Regions from separate parts of the Paenibacillus sp. JT22N1 genome, predicted to be linked through region 1. Evidence: riboswitches for the same ligand, from Rfam matches in the RefSeq annotation. Region 1 holds a riboswitch; the other holds the start of a gene.
The links. Region 1 has a riboswitch for FMN ahead of ribD (bifunctional diaminohydroxyphosphoribosylaminopyrimidine deaminase/5-amino-6-(5-phosphoribosylamino)uracil reductase RibD). Riboswitches for the same ligand answer to the same signal wherever they lie in the genome.
Positions count from the first base shown of each region.

Region 2: another riboswitch for FMN. It lies ahead of AC58UU_RS31170 (DMT family transporter); the one in region 1 lies ahead of ribD (bifunctional diaminohydroxyphosphoribosylaminopyrimidine deaminase/5-amino-6-(5-phosphoribosylamino)uracil reductase RibD).

Region 1 covers NZ_JCAUAW010000006.1:303,492-306,987, reverse strand. Annotated here, with positions in the region: gene AC58UU_RS14500 (NADP-dependent oxidoreductase) at 1-618, shown strand, start outside; gene AC58UU_RS14495 (peptidylprolyl isomerase) at 686-1,117, shown strand; FMN riboswitch at 1,321-1,503, shown strand; gene AC58UU_RS14490 (hypothetical protein) at 1,543-1,701, opposite strand; gene ribD (bifunctional diaminohydroxyphosphoribosylaminopyrimidine deaminase/5-amino-6-(5-phosphoribosylamino)uracil reductase RibD) at 1,739-2,848, shown strand; gene ribE (riboflavin synthase) at 2,865-3,496, shown strand, end outside.
Region 2 covers NZ_JCAUAW010000021.1:6,017-9,512, forward strand. Annotated here, with positions in the region: gene AC58UU_RS31160 (CBO0543 family protein) at 192-767, shown strand; gene AC58UU_RS31165 (hypothetical protein) at 742-1,215, shown strand; FMN riboswitch at 1,350-1,496, shown strand; gene AC58UU_RS31170 (DMT family transporter) at 1,657-2,625, shown strand; gene AC58UU_RS31175 (FMN-dependent NADH-azoreductase) at 2,703-3,338, opposite strand.

The sequences.
Region 1 (3,496 bases):
ACGACGGACATCGAACGGTTAGCTATCAAACCGCCAGAGCTTAGCTTCACAGAAGCAGCTTCCATATCTGGAGGGGCAACGACGGCTTGGCAAGCTTTATTTGTCAATGGTAATATCCAGAAGGGTCAACGAGTGTTGATTCATGGTGCTGCAGGGGGCGTTGGTTCATTCGCTGTACAATTGGCTGTATGGCAAGGGGCTCAAGTTATAGCGACTTGCAGCGCAGCGAATGTGGAAATGGTTAAGGCATTAGGAGCTTATGAAGTTATAGACTATACTTCGTGTAAGTTCGAAGACATTGTTCAGGACGTGGATATGGTATTGGATACGGTCGGTGGTGACACGTTAGAACGTTCTTATGCCGTTGTAAAAAGAGGCGGCGTACTTTTGTCCTTCGCAGGACAAATATCACCCGAAAAGGCTCGTGAGCTAGGTATTCGAGCTGAATTTTCCAATACCTTGCTATCTGCAGAAGCGACGCAGGAAATCGCACAGGTTATGGCCGATGGCCATGTGAAAGCAATTATTAGCCATTCTTATCCACTTCACGCAGCGCGGGATGCGCATATTCACAGTCAAACAGGACATGGTCGGGGTAGAATTATGTTAGAAATATAGTGCAGTTTGTGAAATGGAAGTTTTCATAGTAGAATAAGATATTATTTCCTAAAGGAGTGGACCACAAATGGCCAAACAAGCAAAAATTAAACTAGCAGGTGGCGGCGAAGTTGTTATCGATCTTTTCGAAAACGATGCACCGAATACCGTTGCTAACTTTGAAAAATTAGCAAACTCCGGTTTCTACAACGGACTTGTTTTTCATCGTGTTATTCCAGGATTCGTAGCACAAGGTGGTTGTCCTACAGGAACAGGAACTGGTGGCCCTGGTTACCAAATCAACTGTGAAATCAACCCAAACAAACATGAGCGCGGCTCCTTGGCTATGGCTCATGCAGGCAGAAATACAGGTGGAAGCCAGTTCTACATCGCTTACCAACCGCAACCGCATTTGGATGGTGGGCACACCGTATTCGGTAAAGTATCCAAAGGTATGGAGTTAGTCGATGCTTTCAAAGGCAAAGATTTGATGGAGAAAGTTGAAGTTGTAGAAGTATAATTTGCCATAATCGAAAAGAAACCTGTTGATTATTATCAATAGGTTTCTTTCTTTGAATTAATCCCGAGTGAATTCATAGAAAAAGTAAGAAATTAATGTGAAAAGGAAAAAAGCACTTGCTTTTTGTAAGTGTGAGTGATAAATTTTTCATTACCAAAGTAATTTTAGCTAGTTCTTAGTTGTAAGTTACTTTTATATGTATGCAAAACCTTCGGGGCGTGGTGAAATTCCACACCGGCGGTGATTCGATAGCATGTACCCGTTACATGATTTCGATAAGTCCGTGACCCGTTTTGAAGCTAGCGGTACCTGACACACAGCTTCGCTACGGCTGATCCGGTGCAATTCCGGAACCGACAGTATAGTCTGGATGGGAGAAGGAAAACGCGAACATTTGATTTCGCTATGCATGCTTGTACATTTTTTCACGTAAACAAAAATTCGGCAGGTCTGTCTTTTGAAGCAGATACGTCGTTGTTGTTTGATTTGATCAAAAATGCGGCAAGTATGGATAGATGAAGCTTCTTCGTGTTATCTAGACAATCTCTGGCCCCTATCCGATACACGGTGGGGCCTTTTTGCATTCAAATTTTGGAATGAACTTGAAAGGCGGTGAACTTCGTGCATGTACTGAATGACGAAGCCTACATGAGACTGGCTCTGCAAATGGCAGAAAGTGCTCTTGGTCAGACGGGAATTAATCCCGTAGTAGGGTGTGTCCTTGTGAAAAATGGACGCATTGTTGGCATGGGAGCGCACCTAAAGCGCGGACATGGCCATGCCGAGGTTCTCGCCTTGCAAATGGCAGGCGAGGAAGCTAAGGGCAGCACGGCATATGTGACATTAGAGCCGTGCAGTCACTTTGGCAAGACGCCACCGTGCAGCGACCGACTCATTGAGGCGGGAGTGACACGGGTTGTCGTCGCTGGAACTGATCCAAACCCTCAGGTTGCTGGGACAGGCATCGCTAAGCTGCGTGAGCATGGTCTCGACGTGGCGGTTGGGCTGCTCGCAGAGGAGGCCGCGGCAATGAATGAGGTCTTCAACAAATACATCGTCACCCGCATGCCTTATGTGACGATGAAGACTGCGAGCACGCTCGACGGCCGCATTGCCTCGCAGACCGGCGACAGCAAGTGGATCACGTCGCCAGCGTCGCGTGCCTTCGTTCATACCCTGCGCCATCGGCACCAGGGGATCATGGTCGGCGTCAGCACGGTCATCGCCGACGACCCGCTGCTGAGCGCGCGCGGCGACGTACCGGCTGTACAGCCGGTACGGATCGTCGCGGACTCGCTCTTGCGAGTCCCGCTGGGCGCCCGGGTGCTCACGGAGCAGGATCGTCAGCCGACGATCCTGCTCGCGACCGCAAAGGCGCCCGCAGAGCGGCGTGCCGCGCTGGAAGCGCACGGCATCACGGTCCTCACCTGCGGGGACGGCCCGCAGGTGGACCTGACGCTCGCCATGCGGCAGCTTGGCGAGCGCGAGATCGGCTCCATCCTCCTAGAGGGTGGAGGGAAGCTCAACGGCGCCATGCTGGAGCAGCGCCTGATCGACAAGTTGGTGCTGATGTTTGCGCCGAAAATAATCGGCGGCGGCTCTGCAGCACCTGTAAACATCAACTTCGATGGCTTCGCGAAGATGGATGATGCGATTACGCTCGACCGACTCAAGGTCGAGCAGTTCGGACCGGATATTTGCATAACCGGCTATCCGAATTATAAGAGCTAACGAATGGAGGACTTGCATGTTTACCGGAATTATCGAAGAAATCGGCCACATGCGCCGCATTCATAGTCAAGGGCAAGCGATGGTGTTGACCATTAACGCCAAGAAAGTGCTTGAAGATGTCCACCTTGGTGACAGTATTTCTGTAAATGGCGTCTGTTTGACGGTCATAGCCTTTGATAACGACTCATTTTCCGTGGACGTTATGCCAGAAACATACCGTAAGACGAATCTTCGCAAACTACAAACAGGCACACGCGTGAATTTGGAGCGAGCGATGGCAGCGAATGGCCGGTTCGGTGGGCACATTGTTCAAGGGCATGTGGATGCAACCGCAACGATCCTTTCACGAATACCCGAAGAAAATGCGGTCGTTTACCGGTTCGAACCGGAGAATAATCACATTTTCCGATATATCATTTCCGGGGGTTCCATCACAATTGACGGCATTAGCCTTACTGTTGTTGATATCAATGATCGTGAAGTGGCGGTTTCCATCATCCCGCATACTCTTGCTCAAACGGTCCTACATGATAAAAAGGCCGGGGATACGGTCAACATAGAATGTGACGTGCTAGGCAAATATATGGAGCGTCTTCTAAAGTTCGGCCCATCTGAATCTTCGGATGGAAACGGGAAAAAGAAAAGTAC
Region 2 (3,496 bases), on a different contig from region 1:
GTCTAACTAGAGATGTGTTTTATCTATCCCCTTATTATACAAATGTCAGTCAAACATAAAAAGAGCTGCCCGCGGCAGCGCTTTTTGGTTTCTTTGGTTAGCTGACTATTCCTTATATGCATAATAGAATGTTCTTTTATCCACACTAGAAGGTATGAAGCAAAAGTAAAAAAGCGAGGGGGAAGATCTATATGGAAAAGATATTATTGCGGATTTTATTTGCCTCATCATTAGCAGCTGCCCCATTCATCTTGAAACGTAAAAACCTGCTCATGTATCTGACTGTATTCTTTTCGAAATGCGTTTTATCAAGTTCGATAGATTCCTTCTTTATTAAAAAAGGGAAGATATCGTACCCCGTTCGTCCTTTCGCCAAAGTATTTGACACGAATATTTTGTACGATTTGTTATTCTATCCGCTTTTAAGTGTTATCTGGGTAAGATCGACTTATCAAAGCAAACCGCTTGAACTCATTACGAGAAGTCTATTTTTTAGTGTACCAATGACTTTGCTTCAATGGTTTTTAGAGAGGAAAACCGATTTGTTTAGATGGAAATCCTGGTCTGTTCTTCATACATTTGCATCACTTAATTTTACTTTGTTTATAATAAGAGGTTTTGTGAGTTTATTAAAAAGGATTACGCCTGAAGTAAGAGGAGAAAATTTTGTAGAGGAACGATCCCATAGCAAGATGCCTTCACCTGAATTCATAGCAAGTACGGCAAATTACCGACTGCCAAATGACAACTATGCACAAATCCAATAAAATCGAGAAATTATTATGGGCCATCGCACTCCCTGGGTTTGGTCAGTTTTTAAACGGGAAATATGTCAAAGGAATCACGTTGATCATATTAGAATTTATCGTGAATTACATGTCCGATCTCAATCAAATTATAATCGACAGCTTCAAAGGAAACATTCAAGAGGCCATCCAGCAAACCGATTATCATTGGCTAATGTTTTACCCCTGTCTCTATATGTTTGGTATTTGGGATGCTTATAAAGACGGGGGAGATACGGCAGAGTATGCGTATGTTCCTTTTGTATTAGGCGCTTTTCTGGGGACGGTAGGAATCATCTATTCGGATGTGTTTCAACCTTTCGGCATTCTCTTGGGTCCAGTTTGGCTGCCTATGTTCTTTTCATTTGTTGGTATTGCTATAGGCGTTGTTATCTTTCTTTTTTTAAAACGACGCCAGTCGATATTATAAAGGGTCTCTCTGTCAGATATATAAGACAGTTGGAGATTCTTTTTTTTATAAAATCAACCTATGTCAGTGGCAAATCGTCGCGAAAAAGGATTGCCAGTTAAACTGTAACATGTTATTATACACTTTATTAGAATATGAACCTTCGGGGCAGGGTGAAATTCCCTACCGGCGGTGATGGATACGTAAGTGTCTAAAGCCCGCGACTCCCAGTCTGTATAGATTGGGACTGACTTGGTGAAATTCCAAGGCCGACGGTATAGTCCGGATGAGAGAAGGTGAAGGACAACTTGTTAAAAATTCAATTTTTAATAGGTCTGTTTGTCAATGCCCCTGTTGATTGTAAACAGGGGCATTGTCTCTTTCAGAAGGTTCAATTCAAAACATCATCTAGGGATCTTTGAGTTAATCTCTTAAAGTTTCTCCTATTGGGAGGTTTTTGAATTGGAAAATGTATTTAAGCTAGGAAGTAAGCGCGCAAGTTTGTATTCATCAAGTACCAGGGGCATCAATGGGATCTGGTATGTGGCACTCGGAGCCACACTTTGGGGGTTGGACCCTCTCTTTCGAATCTTATTGTTGAAAAGTTTTACCTCTGCACAAATAGTGTTCATTGAGCATTTGCTGCTGGTCTGCTATGCGCTTCCGGTGCTGATGAAGTACCGCAAGTCCTTAGCTGGCAAACTAACTCTAGCAGTTATTGGCGCTCTTCTATTTATTTCTTGGGGTGGATCGGCCATAGCCACCATACTCTTTACTTCAGCTTTCGCTCACGGCAGTGCAAACTCCGTTCTGCTTTTGCAGAAATTGCAGCCCTTGTTCGCCATCGTATTGGCTCGAGTACTACTCAAAGAGACACTGCCTTCCAAATTTTCTGCCTATATCGTAATGGCGCTGCTAGGCACGTACTTGCTGACGTTTGGTTTTGCTTCCCCGGAGATGGGCTTGAAGGATTTAGGCACATTAAGCTGCTTATTTTCAATTCTAGCAGCTGTCTTATGGGGCGGATCGACCGTCATGGGTAAGTTCCTGCTTCAAAAAAACTTGGATTTCCCTGTTGTAACATCGCTGCGATTTCTGATGGCGATCCCGCTGCTAACGGTTGTTCTTTTGGTAAGTGGCGACGCTTGGCATGTTGGCGGTTCTACTACAGTTCTAACTCTTATCGCAGTCAACCTGCTGTTCCAGGCCTTTTTCCCAGGGTTGATCAGCATGCTCCTCTATTATAAGGGGCTGTCATCGACAAAGGCATTCTTTGCAACGCTTGCTGAGCTTGCTTTCCCAGCCGTAGGCGTGTGCATAAACTGGGTTGTATTTGGTCAAAAGCTGACCGTAGGACAACTGGTAGGCTTTGTATTTATTTGGTTAACCCTCTGGTTAATGAGCCGCAGTAAAGGAAATGTTTCTGTATAAATATGGACTGATTACAAGAATTAAAATCATTGAACGTAAAAAGAACCCGCTAGATTTAGCGGGTTCTTACTATTTTCTTAGAAACTAGCTGCAACTTCTTTTGCTTGAGCAATTGCTTTTTCTTTAATGGATTGAGCTTTATCCGGCGTTACAGCCATGCCTTCAACAAAAATGGCTTCGAAGGAAGGGATACCGTAGAATTGCGAGATTTTTTTCAGGTAGCTGAAGCCACTTTCAAATGCTGCAGCAGGGCCTTCGGAATAAATGCCGCCACTCGCTTGAATATGTAGCCCTTTTTTGTTGGTCAACAAACCAACTGGACCACTTTCCGTATATTTGAAAGTTTTACCTGCAACGGAAATTGCATCAATGTAAGCTTTCAATACTGGAGGGAATGAGAAGTTCCACATTGGAGAAACAAAAACATATTTATCAGCAGCCACGAATTGGTCAACGATTGCGCCTAAACGTGCTACTTTTGCTTTTTCTGCATCAGACAGCTGGTCAAAAGCTGTTCCTGATTGAAGTTTTCCCCAACCGCTGAATACATCAGCATCAATTTGAGGAATATCTTGTTTGAACAGATCAACATGAATAACCTCATCTGATGGATTTGCTTCACGATATGCGTCGACAAATTCTTTACCTACCGCAAGGCTGAAAGATGTTTGGTGATCGTGCGGGTGTGCAGTGATATAAAGTACTGTTGCCATAATTAATAACTTCCCTTCTATACATAAAATAATTACAGTTCTCATTATAACTTATTTCGAGTAAATATCAAACAATAAATTAGTTACTTATAATATGTGTTGAAAAAAACCGCCAAGGGAGCATGTTTAGCTCGCAATGAGGCGGTCTTTTTTTATGA